DNA from 2 places in the Scandinavium manionii genome. Region 1 is predicted to be linked to the other one. Evidence: predicted binding sites of a transcription regulator. Region 1 holds the regulator's gene; the other holds the start of a gene.
What was found. The regulator CRP, encoded in region 1, controls carbon source genes, mostly activating them, when cyclic AMP is high. The targets are predictions, from matches to a motif close to ATGTGANNNNNNTCACAT.
Positions count from the first base shown of each region.

Region 2: the regulator CRP is predicted to act here: its motif matches at 3,513-3,530, upstream of MUU51_RS21070 (enolase C-terminal domain-like protein).

Region 1 is NZ_JALIGC010000037.1:397,022-405,109, forward strand. Features, by position in the region: gene MUU51_RS11600 (YccS/YhfK family putative transporter) at 1-1,379, opposite strand, end outside; gene crp (cAMP-activated global transcriptional regulator CRP) at 1,433-2,065, opposite strand; gene MUU51_RS11610 (OsmC family protein) at 2,372-2,776, shown strand; gene MUU51_RS11615 (phosphoribulokinase) at 2,848-3,717, opposite strand; gene MUU51_RS11620 (YheU family protein) at 3,758-3,976, opposite strand; gene MUU51_RS11625 (hydrolase) at 3,973-4,995, opposite strand; gene MUU51_RS11630 (ABC transporter ATP-binding protein) at 5,093-6,997, opposite strand; gene kefG (glutathione-regulated potassium-efflux system ancillary protein KefG) at 7,178-7,729, shown strand; gene kefB (glutathione-regulated potassium-efflux system protein KefB) at 7,729-8,088, shown strand, end outside.
Region 2 is NZ_JALIGC010000040.1:698,127-706,214, reverse strand. Features, by position in the region: gene pdeB (cyclic di-3',5'-guanosine monophosphate phosphodiesterase PdeB) at 1-1,309, opposite strand, end outside; gene MUU51_RS21075 (GntR family transcriptional regulator) at 1,412-2,128, shown strand; gene MUU51_RS21070 (enolase C-terminal domain-like protein) at 2,129-3,328, opposite strand; gene MUU51_RS21065 (PTS transporter subunit EIIC) at 3,607-4,974, shown strand; gene MUU51_RS21060 (6-phosphofructokinase) at 5,361-6,341, shown strand; gene MUU51_RS21055 (PTS sugar transporter subunit IIB) at 6,353-6,667, shown strand; gene MUU51_RS21050 (PTS sugar transporter subunit IIC) at 6,660-8,027, shown strand; gene MUU51_RS21045 (class II fructose-bisphosphate aldolase) at 8,014-8,088, shown strand, end outside.

The DNA of each region.
Region 1 (8,088 bases):
GCCCAGCCGTAGCTCTTGCGAATGATCAGGTAGCTCGCCAGGGTGATGACTAACATTGATGCCAGCGTGTAGCCTTCCGGCACGTGAAAGTGCAGCGTGCCTGCGGCTATCACCAACCCGGCAAGCGTGCCCGCTGCGCGGTGGAAAATCCTGACCCGCGTTGCGCCGTAGCCGTTTTGCGTGACCAGCAGAACGGTCATCAGGATCCAGTACGGTTTCGGCAGATGCAGCGCCGCGCCCATCAGGCTGGCGATACTCAGCATGACGCTGATTCGCGCCGCACTGCGCAACGCCGGGGATTTTAGCGACAGATAGCTTTTCAGCGCGGCAAACAGCGGCAGGCGACGTTCGTTATCGGCCATCAGGTTGCGTGGATAGAGCGGTCGCTGAAGGCGCAGCACGCGAGCGATTCGGCTGAAGTGCCAGGCACAGAACTGCCCGACCGGATTATCCGGATGCTGACGTGCAATTTTTTCCAGCGCGCCAATCTGCTTGTCCATGTTGAAACGCTGTGGAAATCGGTGGTAGAGAATGTCATCCGCCATCACACGCAGGCGCGCCGCAATGGTCTGTGCATTCCAGCGGATCACCGCTTCGGCGTGGCTGCGTTCAACCAGTTTTTGGACTTCGGCGGGTTGGTGCAGGCTGACGGAAATGTGCTCCTGCAAATCGAGGCCAATCTGGAAGGCGCGCAGCAGGCGCTTATATTCGTGATTCTGATTGGCGGCCAGCATGTGCATTTGTTGATAGCACTGGGTAATCAGGTCGACTGCTTTCTGCTGGCGGCTGAGCAACGGCGGCAGTGCTTTTTCCGGATCGGTGTGTTGAGTCAGCAGGCTGTATTTGGCTTCACAGTAATCGGCCAGCTGCCGATACAGCAGGCTCAGGGATTCACGTAGCGGCTGTTCGCGCCACATCCAGAACCAGAACCAGTTGAACAAGCCATACCATAGTGTGCCGAGGGCGTAGATGAGCAGCGGTTCCCAGACCGGCATATTCCCCGCAAGGCTGAGCGTAAAGATGGCCGCAATGAGCGAGGCGGGCAGTAATCGGGCGTGAAGCGAACTGATTTCTGCGGTGACGCCGAGCAGCAGCGCCAGCCCGGTCAGGATCAGCGGTAAAGGCACGGTGTGCGCCAGCAGCAGTTGAACTGCGAGGCTACAGCCCGCAAACAGCGAGCCGCCAATAATCAGGCGTTTGAAGAAACGTTTATGCGGTGTGTCCAGCCCGGCAATGTTGCAGCAGGCGGGGACTAACGAGAACAGCAGACCGTACTTGAGGTAACCGAGCACCAGACCGATAGCCACGGGGGTACATAACACCAGCGTTTGCCGCAGTGCATAGTTAATTTCCGGGTGATAAATCAGCCTGCGCCACATCGGGGAAGAGACAAAAACGGCGTACTGCAGGGGCAATACGCCGTTCAGCTAGCTTAGCGGGTACCGTAAACCACGATAGTTTTACCGTGGGCGGAGATCAGGTTCTGATCTTCGAGCATTTTTAGAATGCGGCCAACGGTTTCGCGGGAGCAGCCGACGATCTGACCGATTTCCTGACGGGTAATTTTAATTTGCATACCGTCCGGGTGGGTCATTGCATCAGGCTGTTTCGCCAGATTCAGCAGCGTCTGCGCGATACGGCCGGTGACGTCGAGGAATGCCAGGTTGCCTACTTTTTCAGAGGTGACCTGCAGACGATTTGCCATCTGAGAAGAGAGGCGCATCAGGATATCCGGGTTCACCTGGATAAGCTGACGGAATTTTTTATAAGAAATTTCTGCCACTTCACAAGCGGTTTTCGCCCGAACCCAGGCACTACGCTCCTGACCTTCTTCGAACAGGCCAAGCTCACCGATGAAATCGCCCTGGTTGAGGTAAGAGAGGATCATCTCTTTACCTTCTTCATCCTTGATGAGTACTGCAACAGAACCTTTCACGATGTAGTACAGCGTTTCTGCTTTTTCACCCTGGTGAATCAGCGTGCTCTTCGATGGGTACTTATGAATATGGCAATGAGACAAGAACCATTCAAGGGTAGGGTCTGTTTGCGGTTTGCCAAGCACCATGCGCGGTTATCCTCTGTTATAAGCTGTCTCCAATGGCAGACACGACACTGCCACTGGCTTTGCAATCGTATCCTTCCCTGTGCCTGGGAAGTCGGCTGTCGGATTTTACTGCAGCCTGTAATGTGATGTTCTCTGCATACACGCATTACTTCAATGTATTACTGTAGCAGCCCGACTGTTTTAGCATAGCTTTTGTCGCCTGTCTCCTGGTGTCTCGCTTCAGCATGATGCGCGTCGCCTTCCGTTGCGAGAATTGTTATGTGCGCGTAATCTGTCAGGAAAATTGCTACTCTGGAGTTAACAAATATGCAAGCGCGTGTGAAATGGGTTGAGGGGTTAACCTTCCTGGGTGAGTCAGCTTCTGGCCACCAGATTATGATGGATGGTAACTCTGGCGATAAAGCCCCAAGCCCGATGGAAATGGTACTGATGGCCGCGGGTGGTTGCAGCGCGATTGACGTGGTGTCTATTCTGCAAAAAGGCCGTCATGACGTGACCGACTGCGAAGTGAAGCTGACTTCCGAGCGTCGCGAAGAAGCGCCACGCTTGTTCACCCACATCAATTTGCACTTCATTGTGACCGGTAAAGACCTGAAAGACGCTGCAGTGTCGCGTGCGGTAGATTTGTCTGCGGAGAAATACTGCTCTGTAGCGTTGATGCTGGAAAAAGCGGCGAAGATTACCCATTCGTTTGAAGTGATCGAAGGGTAAGAGTACTGCCCGGTGGCGCTGTGCTGACCGGGCGTAAGGCCGGATAAGCAACGCGCCATCCGGCAAAAACGTTAACCGATCTTTTTGCCTTCCATCAACCGCTCGACCAGCGGTGACATAATCAATTCCATCGCCAGCCCCATTTTCCCGCCTGGTACCACCAACGTGTTCATGTGAGAAATGAAAGAACCCTGCAACATCGCCAACAGCCAGGGGAAATCAATATCGCCCAGATTCTGGAAATGGATAACCACAAAGCTCTCATCCAGTGACGGAATGCCCTTTGCCGCAAACGGGTTGGAGGTGTCGACGGTCGGCACACGCTGGAAGTTGATATGCGTCCGGGAGAATTGCGGCGTAATGTAGTTAATGTAATCTTCCATCGAACGCACCACTGAATCCATCACCGCTTCGCGTGAGTGACCGCGCTCGCTGGTATCGCGGGTCAGCTTCTGGATCCACTCAAGGTTAACAATTGGCACCACGCCCACCAGTAAATCGACGTGTTTCGCGACGTCATTTTGCGGGGTCACGACGCCGCCGTGCAGGCCTTCATAAAACAGCACGTCGGTTGGTTCAGGCAACGGCTGCCACGGCGTGAAGGTTCCCGGCACCTGATTCCACGGAACGGCTTCATCGTAGGTGTGCAAATACTTGCGCGATTGTCCGGTTCCGTTCTGACCGTAGGTCATAAACGTATTTTCCAGCAGGCCAAAGTCGTTGGCATCAGGCCCAAAATAGCTGATGTGACGGCCCATATCGCGCGCTTTGCGGATAGCCATGTCCATTTCAGGACGCGTGTAACGGTGGAAGCTGTCGCCTTCTACTTCGGCGGCAGTGAGATTGAGCTGAGCAAAGATTTTACGGAAGGCGAGACTGGTGGTGGTGGTTCCCGCCCCGCTGGAGCCGGTTACGGCGATCACCGGATGTTTGGCAGACATAGCTAACAACTCCCTGCATAAGCAATGGTTTTTATGATAGTCAGCCGTGGAATTGGGTACGAGGCATGATGTTGACCGTCTCGTGCAGTTCGGACCACACCAGAACGACATCCCCGCTTTTCAATTGTTGTTTTACGTCGGCGACCTTGTCTTCAAGCGAACGTTCATGTTCACCATAATCGGTGCCCTCGCGCAATACAAAGCTTTCAATCAGGCTATCGAGCGTTTCGGGAGCCAGATCTTGCCAGGGAATAATCATAACGGGGTTCCTAACCAACGAGTGAGCCAGGCGGGAATGCGTTTCTCCAGCCACATTTCAGGATGGCGCAGCGTACCGCCGACAAATCCAACGTGACCGCCATACTCCGTCAGCTGGTACTGAATATTGGCCGGAAGCTCTTCCTGAGACGGAATCGAGTGATGATCCATAAACGGGTCATCTTTGGCGTGAATGATTAACGTCGGTTTGGTTATCTGACTCAGCACCGGCATCGCACTGCATTGGCGGTAGTAATCAATCGCGTCAGCATAACCGTGAATTTTTGAGGTAATCAGATCATCAAATTCGCGAATACGGCGCACGCTTTTCAGACGTTTCAAATCCACCGGCAACGTTCCAGGATAAGCCTTCAGTTTGCGAGACGCATTGGCTTTCAGCAGGTTCAGCAGATAGCGCTGATACACGCGGGAGAAACCTTTATCCATATGATAGCTACAGGCTTCCAGCATGAATGGCGCGGAGACGATAACCGCGGCATCAAGTGGCGTATTGTCGCCTTCTTTTGCCAGCAGACAGCCCAGCATGTTGCCACCCAGCGAATAGCCCACTGCGGCCGTTGGGACGTCACCAAATTCACGGCGCAGCCAGGAGAGGAACCAGGTGCCGTCTTCGGTTTCACCCGAATGGTAGATGCGCTGAGCGCGGTTCGGTTCACCGCTACAGCCGCGGAAATGCATCACCACCCCAAGCCAGCCGCGCTGCTGCGCTGCGTGAATCAGACCGTGAGCGTAAGGGCTGTACAGGCTGCCTTCCAGGCCGTGAAACACCACCAGGCGAGGTTTATGCCGTGCCTGATTCGGATCTTCACTCCATGCCAGATCGACAAAATCCCCGTCAGGAAGCTCAAGACGCTGCCAGTGCGGGGTGAACAACACTTTACGACGGATGAGACGCGGCAGCATGGTCTGCAAATGGCAGTTGCGCACGCCTTTCATCGGCACAAAGGTGTCGTTCTCTTCTGGAGGTACTTCAAAGTCTACGGGGGTTACCTGAGCCATACCTTTACGCTGCTATCGTGAAAAAACGCTCTACTATACCGTCATGACGGATATGTGTTTGTGAAAATGAGCCGCAGTGCGCTTTCGTTGAGTTAAATCACTCTTCCTGAAGCATCTGTTCCAGCTGCTCGTGTGCATCCAGCCACGCCATTTCGCACTCTTCCAGCCCTGATTTCGCCGTGGCCTGCTGTTGCAGACACTCGGTGAGCTCCGCTTTGCGTGCCTGATCATACAGCCCGCTGTCGCCGAGTTTTTCTTCTGCCGCCGCAAGTCTGGTATTGAGCTTTTCCATCTCTTTTTCCAGACGGGTAATCTCTTTACGCAGCGGCTGCGTCAGGGTGCGCAGTTCCGCATCACGACGTTTCTGATCTTTACGTGCCTGAGCGCTGTTGGCGTTGTCTTTTGGCGCGTCATCAGACTGACTTTCCTGCTTTTGAACATCGCTCAGCCACTGCTGATAATCTTCAAGATCGCCATCGAAAGGTTCCACTTTCGCATCGTGAACCAGATACAGATCGTCGGTGGTGGAGCGCAACAGGTGACGGTCGTGCGAGACCACAACCAGCGCGCCTTCGAATTCAATCAGCGCTTCAGTCAGCGCCTGACGCATGTCGAGATCCAGGTGGTTCGTCGGTTCATCGAGCAGCAGCAGGTTCGGGCGCTGCCAGACGACCAGCGCCAGCACCAGACGGGCTTTTTCACCGCCGGAGAAGCGACGCGTTTCTTCGCTGACTTTATCGCCCTGGAAACCAAAGCCGCCGAGATAATCGCGCAGCTGTTGTTCCAGCACTTGCGGCGCCAGACGCACCAGATGCTGCAGCGGCGATTCGTCGGCGCGTAAAAATTCCAGCTGATGCTGGGCGAAGTAGCCGAGTTTAATACCCTTCGCCAGACCCATCTCTCCGCTCTGGGCTTCCAGCTCACCGGCCAGAAGTTTAATCAGCGTCGATTTACCCGCGCCGTTGCGACCTAAAAGGCCTATGCGTGAGCCGGGTACGAGATTGAGTTTAATCGAATCCAGAATGGTGCGATCGCCATAGCCCGCGCTGACTTTTTCCATTTTCAGTAATGGATTGGGCAGGCTTTCCGGTTCGCGGAAGCTGAACTGGAACGGGTTATCGACGTGCGCCGGAGCAATCAGCTCCATGCGTTCCAGCATCTTCACGCGGCTTTGCGCCTGTTTAGCTTTAGACGCTTTCGCTTTAAAGCGGTCAATAAAGCTCTGCAGGTGCGCCACTTTTTGCTGTTGGCTTTCGTACATAGACTGCTGCTGAGACAGGCGAGTTGCGCGCTGGATCTCAAACGAGGAGTAGTTGCCGGTGTACTCAAACATCGCCTGTTGTTCGATATGAATGATTTTGCCGACCACCGGGTCGAGGAAATCGCGGTCATGGGAAATCAGGATTAGCGTGCCCTGATAGCTTTTCAGCCATTTTTCCAGCCAGATTACAGCGTCGAGATCGAGGTGGTTAGTCGGTTCATCGAGCAGGAGCAGATCAGAACGACAAATCAGCGCCTGCGCCAGGTTGAGGCGCATACGCCAGCCGCCGGAGAAGGAGCTGGTTGGACGCTCGAGCTGTTCATTGCTGAAGCCCAGACCGTGCAACAGGCTGGAGGCGCGGGCGCGTATAGTCCACGCATCAATGGCATCCAGTTTGCCGTGTACGGTGGCGATGGCGTGACCGTCGTTGCGCTCGTTGGCGGCATTCAGTTCGGCTTCAAGTTGCCGATATTCGCGGTCGCCATCAATCACATAGTCGAGAGCGGGCTGAGGGAGGGCAGGTGTTTCCTGATTCACCCACGCCAGCTGCCAGTTTCCCGGATAGGTGAAACTGCCGCCATCGGCGCTGATCTCGTTTTTTAGCAGCGACAGCAGCGTGGATTTGCCGCAGCCGTTTTTCCCCACCAGACCAACTTTTTGCCCAGGGTTAATAGTGGCTGTGGCGTTATCCAACAGGACACGCACGCCGCGACGAATTTGTAACGAGGAGAAAACAATCATAAGGCGCCGTATGTTCAGACTATGTTAAATTGTCATTATGATAATGTAGTGTGGTGAACCCAACGCTACATCGGGCGGCAATGGTAGCCCAAAACAACAACGATAGACAAAAGCATTCAGGCGCATCTCGTAACATGGGGTGCGAAAAGACCTGTCTGCTCATTGACCGGGAGGGGAATGATGTCAGAGACAGCAAAAGTTTTGCTGCTGTATGCCCATCCGGAATCTCAGGACTCGGTGGCCAACCGGGTTTTGCTTAAGCCGGCTCAACAGCTTGAAAACGTGACCGTACATGATTTGTACGCGCACTACCCTGATTTTTTTATCGACATACCGCGCGAGCAAAAGCTGCTCCAGGAGCATGACGTTATCGTGTTCCAGCACCCGCTTTATACCTATAGCTGTCCGGCTCTGTTGAAAGAGTGGCTCGATCGCGTTCTTAGCCGCGGTTTCGCCAGTGGCCCTGGAGGGAATCAACTGGCGGGAAAGTACTGGCGTAGCGTGATAACCACCGGCGAACCGGAAAGTGCGTATCGCCACGACTCCCTCAATCGCTATTCGATGAGCGACGTTTTGCGTCCTTTTGAGCTGACGGCCGCGATGTGTCGTATGCACTGGATGAATCCGATTATTGTTTACTGGGCGCGTCGGCAGCCGCCGGAAGCATTGGCGAGCCATGCCAGAGCTTACGGTGACTGGCTGGCGAATCCTGTCACGCCGGGAGGTCGCTAATGGAAGGAACGGATTTGCTGCTGGCAGGCGTGCTGTTCCTGTTCGCCGCAGTTGCCGCGGTGCCACTGGCCTCACGTTTAGGTATTGGTCCGGTCCTGGGCTATCTGTTGGCGGGGATCGCCATCGGCCCGTGGGGCTTGGGCTTCATCAGCGATGTGGATGAAATTCTGCACTTCTCCGAACTCGGCGTGGTATTCCTGATGTTTATCATTGGGCTGGAGCTGAATCCGTCTAAGCTTTGGCAGTTGCGACAATCCATTTTTGGCGTGGGCGCGGCGCAGGTTCTTTTAAGTGCGGCGATCCTCACCGGCTTGCTGATGCTGACCAACTTCTCCTGGCAGGCTGCGGTGATCGGCGGG
Region 2 (8,088 bases), on a different contig from region 1:
GATTTTGCAGATAGCTGAGACTGGAATAGCCAGTGCCGAAATCATCGATGTACAGCGCATATCCTGCCTGACGCAGCTGGCTCAGGGTGCTGGCACTGTTTTTCAAATCGATAAAGCTGCGTTCAGTGAGCTCTAACGCCACCTGTGAGGGCGTTAAACTCCATTTGTTTAACTGCTGGGCGAGTTGGGCGGGCAGCCGCGTGGTGATCAAATCCTGCGGATCGAGATTGATTGAGACGTGCTGTGTCGGATGCTGCTTCAGCCACGGACCCAAATCCTCAAATACTTTCTCGACGATAAGGCCGGTGAGGCGCGTAATCAGCCCGGTTTGTTCAGCCAGCGGAACGAAAATCTCCGGTGACAAAAAGGTGCCGTCCGGCTGTCGCCAGCGGGCCAGGGCTTCTGCGCCAACGATCCGGCTCGAGCGTAACGAGACAATCGGCTGATAATACACGTCGAGGCTGCGGGTATTTATGGCGTCGAGCATACGGTGATAGGGCGATTGCAGATTGCGCACCATGCGCAAAATCAGCAGCGATGCGAGCCCGCTGATTAACACGCCGAGCGGCAGCCACAGCAGTAATTGCTGGTGCCATTTGTCGGTCAGCGGCGCAACAGGAGCCCAGACCACCTGCGATAAGCCGATATCCGGGTAGTCGCGCAGGTTGTAAAGCATACCGTCGTGCTCAAAGGTGTGGTTGCCTTTGTGGCGCTCCTGCTGCCATAGCAACAGGTCAAACGGTGCGCTTTGGGCGACAATGCGGCCGCTCTGGCTGCCAATCAACACGGTGTTGATAGTCCATTGCGCGAAGGGCACAACGTCGACAAATGAACCGGGATCAATCATCACCATATGCCGTTGGCTCGCCAGTGCCACCATGTCATGATTGATGCCCAAGTCGTTGCTGTTGGTCAGCCAAACGCGATAGCCATCCGGGGTCCGGCGGTTGGTCGGCGGAAACTGCATTTCGCTGCTGTGGCTTTCCAGGGAAGAACATTCCGGCTTCATGCCATTGAGCGATAAGACTTCCTGGATATCACGGTGCGTATAGGACGCGCGCCGCATTGCCTGCAGATGTTCAGGGCTACAGATCCGGCCCTGAAAGGTGTCAATTTCTTGCAGTGCCGATTTAGCCTGTTCCACTACCAGATGCGTGCGCAATATGGTGCGTTCACCATATTGGTTGAGGTCATGATTAAACTCTTTTTCTGCCTGATAATGCGCGAGCCACACACTGAGCGTGACCGGTAACAGGACCGAGAGGATTAGCACGCCCACGACCAGACCGATCGTTCTTTTACTTGTCATGGGCCTGTTTTCCTTTCAGCGCTGAATTCATCATGTTCTGCCAATTATATGCAATGATAGGGTTAACTGTCTTTTTTCAAAGGACTAATTTGGGAAGCGGCGATGAAAAAAAATGAGTTCGTCACGCAGGATCTGCTCAGCAAAATTTATCAGCAGGGTGATGCGGCCCCGCGCAAATTGCCGCCTGAACGACAGCTGGCGGAAGAATACGGCGTGTCGCGCTTTACGGTACGTCAGGCGCTGGAAAAGCTGGCGAGTATTGGCATCGTCAGAATTGTGCAGGGATCGGGATGCTGGATTAACGAACAGGCGCGAAATAATCCGCTGGTGTACAACTCGATTACCGAAAAGCGTTTCGACCAGATGCGTTATCGGATGATAAGCCTGCATAAAAAACGCCCGAATCGCGAGGAGCAACAGATATTCGGGCTAACGGATGATGATTTTATCTGGCAGTTTTGTCGTCTGCGCTATGTGGACGACAGCCCAGTGCAAATCGAGGTGTCGCGCATGCCGTCGACGACGTTCGCTGACCTCAATCAGCAGGTTATCGAACGATCGTTACAGCAATATGTTCTGGAAAAGGGCTACCAAATTTCGCACATGCTCACGACGTATCGGGCGGTAAACGTTAGTCGGGAACAGGCAGAATTATTGGGCTGCAAAAAGGGCAGCCCGGCGATGCTCATCAATAACCGTGGCATTCTGGCGGGTGGGCAGGTCTACGCCGTCAGCGATATTATCGATATCAACTACACCTGCACCTACGTGATCCCGCATAACCGCGATAACCTCGCATTCCGCCAGCAGCCAGGCTGATTACGGCGTGTGCAGCGCGCCGTCTGGCAGGCGGCTTTGGGTCCATTCATGCGGGCGGTAAACCACCGGATGCGCGAGGGCCAGCGCTTCGTTGAAATCGACGCCAATGCCGTTGGCCTGCGGCGGATATACGTAGCCATCTTTAACTTCCGGTGCGCCGGGGAATACCGCGTCGGTGGTGGCCGAGCGCGGAATATATTCCTGAATCGCGGCGTTGTGGAGATGAATATTCAGATGCGTATTCACCGCCACGCCAATCGGCGTCATGTCGCCAGGACCATGCCACGCCAGCCGCACGCCAAAGGCCTGACACAGCACCGCCAGCTTCAGCGCCGGGGTGATCCCGCCAATCTGAGATACGTGGCAGCGAATAAAATCGATCTGCCGGTTCACAATTACGTCGTGCCATTCCGCAGGGTTGTTGAACAGCTCGCCCAGCGCCAGCGGAACGCTGCTCTGCTGACGAATTTGTGCCAGCCACGGGGTTTGCTGAGGCGGCAAAATGTCTTCAATAAAGTACGGCTGGTAGGGTTCAAGCTGTTTGGCTAACTGCACCGCCTGCTGCGGGAACAGGCGTTCGTGGACGTCATGCAGAATATGGAAACGGTGGCCGTAGCGTTCGCGCAGGGCGCGGAACATTTCCACCGTGTTACGCATGTACTGGTCCTGGCAGAACCATGCGCCGGACGAGGGGTTTTCCGGCGCATGCAATTCCGTCGGGGTGCCGCCATAAAAGCCGAGCTGGCAGCGAATGTGGCGATAGCCCTTTTCCAGCAACCCATCGACAGCGACGTACAGCTGTGCCAGCGTTTCACCGCTGGCGTGCGAATAGGCGGCGATCGCATCCCGGGATTTCCCGCCCAGCAGCTGGTACAGCGGCATATTCGCCAGCCGCGCTTTGATATCCCACAGCGCCATATCAACCCCGGCCATGGCGTTGTTCATCGCCGGGCCGTTACGCCAGTAGGCGTTGACGTTCATCATCTGCCAGAGATCTTCGATATTATTGGCGTCGCGGCCCATCAGCAGCGGGCGCAGGTATTCATCGACCAGCGTTTTGACCGCCAGAGGGCGCTGCTGAAATGTGGCGCAGCCGAGGCCGGTAACGCCTTTGTCAGTGGTAATGCGCACCGTTACCAGATTATGGCGGTCGGGGCGGGTGATGAAGCAGTCGATAGCGGTAATAAGCGTCGGTTGCACGGAAAAAAGCTCCCTGTCTGAGACAGAAAAAGAACATGATTGATGATTTATCTTCGCCCTATTTTTAGGGGCAGGTAAACCTTTTTCTGGAATAAATATTTTGGTCTGAAATAGAGGGTTAATTGAATTAAAAACCAGACCAATTGTGCCTCGAAACGACATTGATGGCTAATTAGATCGAGAAGTGTGAGGGCCTTCAAATTTTATTGGTTTGTTTTACGTGGTGGGCTTGATTACCATCCGGATAACCAAAACAAGTACACTTCGCAGGAGTCACTATGGGGACGCGAGACGCCATCGCCCGGATTATTCAGCTGGTCGGTGGGCAAGATAATATCAATAAAGTCTGGCACTGCATGACCCGTTTACGCTTTGATTTAATTGATGATAGCAAAATCGAACAGAGCGAAATTAAGAAGCTGCCCGGCGTGCTGGGCGCCCAATTACAAAGCGATCAGTTCCAGATAATCATTGGTCCGAAAGTGAACGGCTGGTATGAGCAATTGCAGGAAACGCTGGGCCAGCGTGATGCGCCAGCCGCGTCGGACGCGAAAGGGCGAAAAAGCCTGGTGTCGCTGTTTATGGATACCGTCTCTGGCGTGTTTGGTCCGATTGTGCCAGCGATTGCCGGGGCCGGGATGATCAAAGGTTTGCTGGCTGGATTAATTGCGCTGAAAGTGGTGTCGCCGAAAAGTGAAACGGTGATGGTCATCGACCTTATCGCCAGCGGCGTGTTCTATTTCCTGCCGTTTTTCCTGGCGGTTTCCGCAGCGAAAATCTTCAAAACCAATGAATACCTCGCGGCCGCGGTGGCGGCTTGCCTGATGTATCCGACCTTAATCGACGCGGCAAAGGCGCTGGCGACGCACCAGCCGGATGCGGCTTCCGCGCTGTGGCTGATGAACGCGATCCCGGTGTCGGTGTTTAACTATTCATCGAGCGTTATTCCGGTAATTTTCTCGGTGCTGGCGCTGAAATACATCCACAAATGGGTCGACAGCATCATGCCTGAGGTGCTGAAAACGGTATTCACGCCAACGCTGACGCTGTTTATCGGCGCGCTGGCGGCATTGGTGGTGATTGGTCCGATTGGCATCTGGCTGGGTAAAGGGCTGGCGCTGTTTATCGAAGGCCTGTTCAGCGTGTCAGCGAGCTTTGCCGGGCTGGTGGTGGGGGCGATCCGTCCCGTGGCGATCCTGACCGGGATGCATCACGCAATGACGCCGATTGCCCTGCAAAACTTCAGCGATCGCGGCTACGACATGCTGATGCCGATGATGTTTATGGCCAATATGGCGATTGCCGGGGCGACGTTTGCTATCTGGCGTTTGAGCAAGGATCGCCAGGACCGTACGGTGACGCTATCGGCGGCGGTTTCCGCGCTGCTCGGCATTACCGAACCGGCGCTGTTTGGCGTGCTGACGCGCTATAAAAAGGCCTTTATCGCCGCAACGATCGCCAGTTCAGTAGCCTCGGCGTTTATCGCGTTCTTCGGTGTGCGCCTGTACGGCTACATTTTGTCGAGCATTTTCAGTTTACCGGCCTATATCGGCCCGTATTTTGTCTTTGCGCTGTCGGGCGTGGTAATTGCGCTAGTGCTGTCGTTTACGCTGACCACGCTGCTGGTGGGCCGGGAACAACAGTAAACCAATACGATTTCAGATCTAAAGGGCGGCGTGAGTCGCCTTTTTAATACGCCAAATCTCTCCGTTATCCCTCTCTTTTATTCAGTTACGCAGAAAAACTGTGTGATAACTCACATTTTTTAAAGCGCGTTTTACGTGCGTTCCCCGCGTGTGAAAAACCGAAAACAGAACACGAAAAGATGCGCAGTAATCTATTGAAATAAAAGTCAATTAATCAGCTCGTGAATAAAAGATTAAATGTGATTAAATTCACAAAAATGAGTCTTTCCAGGCATCTGTCAATACCTGTGATGGGTACGGGAATGACAAATTTGTGACTTTCATTGCAAATTTAGGGCTTGTTAAAAGGAAAAATCATTGTCAGGAAATTAAACGGGGTGACGCTCATGAAAATCGGCATGGTAATTAGTGGCGGAGATGTGACAGGGATAAATAATTTTGTATTTCAAGTGTCACGACTCGCGCGGGCAGATATCATCTTATTTAATGGTGGTATTGCTGGTCTATTGAAAAATACGCATCAGGCTATTTCTCTACGTGATTTAGTGGACTTTTCTGTTGCCGCCATTCCGATTATGTCTTCGGGTAGAACCAGCCGTAAATTGATGGCCTCTGAATATGAAACCATCGCCAGGCAGCTTAAAGCCCTGCATATTGATGTGCTTATTATGGCGGGCGGTGATGGTTCATTACAGTTTCTTCACCACCTTAGTGAGTACGGCGTTAATTGCTTCGGCGTCGGCATGACCATCGATAATGACGTCTACGGCAGCGATTACACGATTGGTTTTTCTACTGCCTGCGAACAAATTATTAAAGAGGTCGCAAAGCTGCGTAATACAGGGCGGGCATTGCCGGGACGGGTATTTATGGTTGAGCTCCTGGGGGGCTACTGTGGTGAACTGACGTTGCAGTCGGCCATTAAAAGCAACGCCGATTTCGCGCTGATCCCTGAATGCCAGCAGACGCTGAGCGAACTGGCCGGGAAAATTACTGCCAGGCTTGAATCGCAAAACAGTGTCGTGATCCTCTGTTCTGAAGGCTACACCAAAGAGTACTCCCCCGGCTTTCAGGGGGCGATTGATACCATGATTAAACAGCTTGAACCGAAAATTGGCGTGCGGATCCGTAAGTCAATAATCGGCTATAGCCTGCGTAACGGTGAGCCAACCTGCGAAGAGATTTATCAGGGTACCATAATGGCCACAGAGGTCGTGCGCTGTATCCGGTCAGGCATGAGAAATAAAGCAGTCATTATTAATTCGAGTAATAAACCGATCCCAATAGATTTAATCAGTATGCAAAAGCGCCTCGTCGACACCGAAGGGCATCATTATAAATTAGCCAGGCAACTCGATATTATTTGAGGAGTGAATCAATGCTTAAAATTCTATGCGTATGTGGCTGCGGTTTAGGTTCCAGTTTCGCCATTGAAATGACGGCGAAGGCGGTGCTTAAAAAATTAGAAATCCCTGCTGAGATTGAACACACTACCGTCTCCGAAGCGGGCGCCTTTAAATCCGATATTATTCTCACGCAAAAAACCTTTGCCGATATTTTAACGGCGGACGCCAGTGAAGAGGAAATTAAACGCGTTATCGTTCTGCACCGCTTAACGGATAAAGACGAAATCGAGCAGAAAATTGTCGCCTTTTTAAAAGAACGCAATGTGAAGGTACTCGAAAATGAATAGCATTATTAACTTTATTGTTAAGGACCTGCTGGGGCAGGCATCGATTCTGATTGCCTTTATCGCCATGCTCGGTCTTTTATTGCAGAAGAAATCGAAGGGCAAAGTAGCGGAAGGCACGTTTAAAACGCTGCTCGGCTTTTTAATCATGATGGCGGGCATCAATATTATTGTCGATACCCTGACCTTCCTGAACGATATTTTCACCCACGGCTTTGGCATGAAGGGCTACATCACCGACGTGGCGGCGATTGCGGGGCTGGCAAACCGCGAGCTCGGTTCCGAAGTGGCACTCACGCTGATGGTCATTTTCATCGTCAACATCATCATTGCCCGCATTACGCCGTTTAAATATATCTTCCTTACCGGGCAGGCACTGCTGTGGATGGCAACCATCGGTGCGGTTATCGGCTACAAATCGGGGCTGACAGGGGCACCGTTGATTCTGACCGGCGGGATTTTCGGCGGGATTATGGCAGTGTTGATGCCCGCGCTGGCTCAGCCAGTGGTTCGCCGTATCACGGGTTCTGATGATGTTGCCCTGGGCCACTTCTGCACTATTGGCTATCTGGTGCAGGCGGCGGTGGCGAAGGTGGTGGGCAAAGGATCGAAATCCACTGAAGACCTGGTGCTGCCGGATAATTTCAAATTCCTGCAGGATACCTACCTCTCTATGGCCGTGGTGATGATCCCGATGTATCTCATCCCGGCTCTGGCGGCTGGCCCGGAGTACATCAGCCAGTATTCTAACGGCGTGAACTACCTGATGTTCGCATTTATGCAATCGATTCAGTTTGTTGCCGGGGTGTTCGTGCTTTACAGCGGCGTGCGTCTACTGCTTAACGAACTGGTTCCCGCATTTCGCGGCATTGCGATGCGCATTGTGCCCGACGCTAAACCCGCGCTGGATTGCCCGGTTCTGTTCCCGTATGCCCCTAACGCCGTCATCGTCGGTTTCCTGGCCACCACAGCGGGTTCAATCATTGGCATGATTGTCTTCCCGATGTTTGGTCTGGCGATGATCCTCCCCGGTCTGCTGACCAACTTCTTTGCCGGCGGTACCGCAGGCATTTTCGGTAACGCGATGGGGGGCAGGCGAGGGGCAGTGATCGGCGGCGTGGTACACGGCCTGTTCATTACCTTCCTGCCGGCAATCCTGGTACCGATGCTGGAAAGCTACGGCTTTACCGGCGTGACCTTCAGCGACTCCGACGTGATCAGCAGCGGCCTGATTCTGGGGCATGTCTTCCAGAATAACTGGACGTTTGTTGGCGTATTTATCCTGTTCGTGGCGCTCATCGCCTGGTTCGTGAATGGTAAATCAACCAAACCTCAAGAGGAAAAAGTGCATGAGTCTGTATAACTTCCCAGATTTATTACAGGTAGCAAAAGAACGCGGTTTTAAAGCAGTGGGTTCCTTTAAT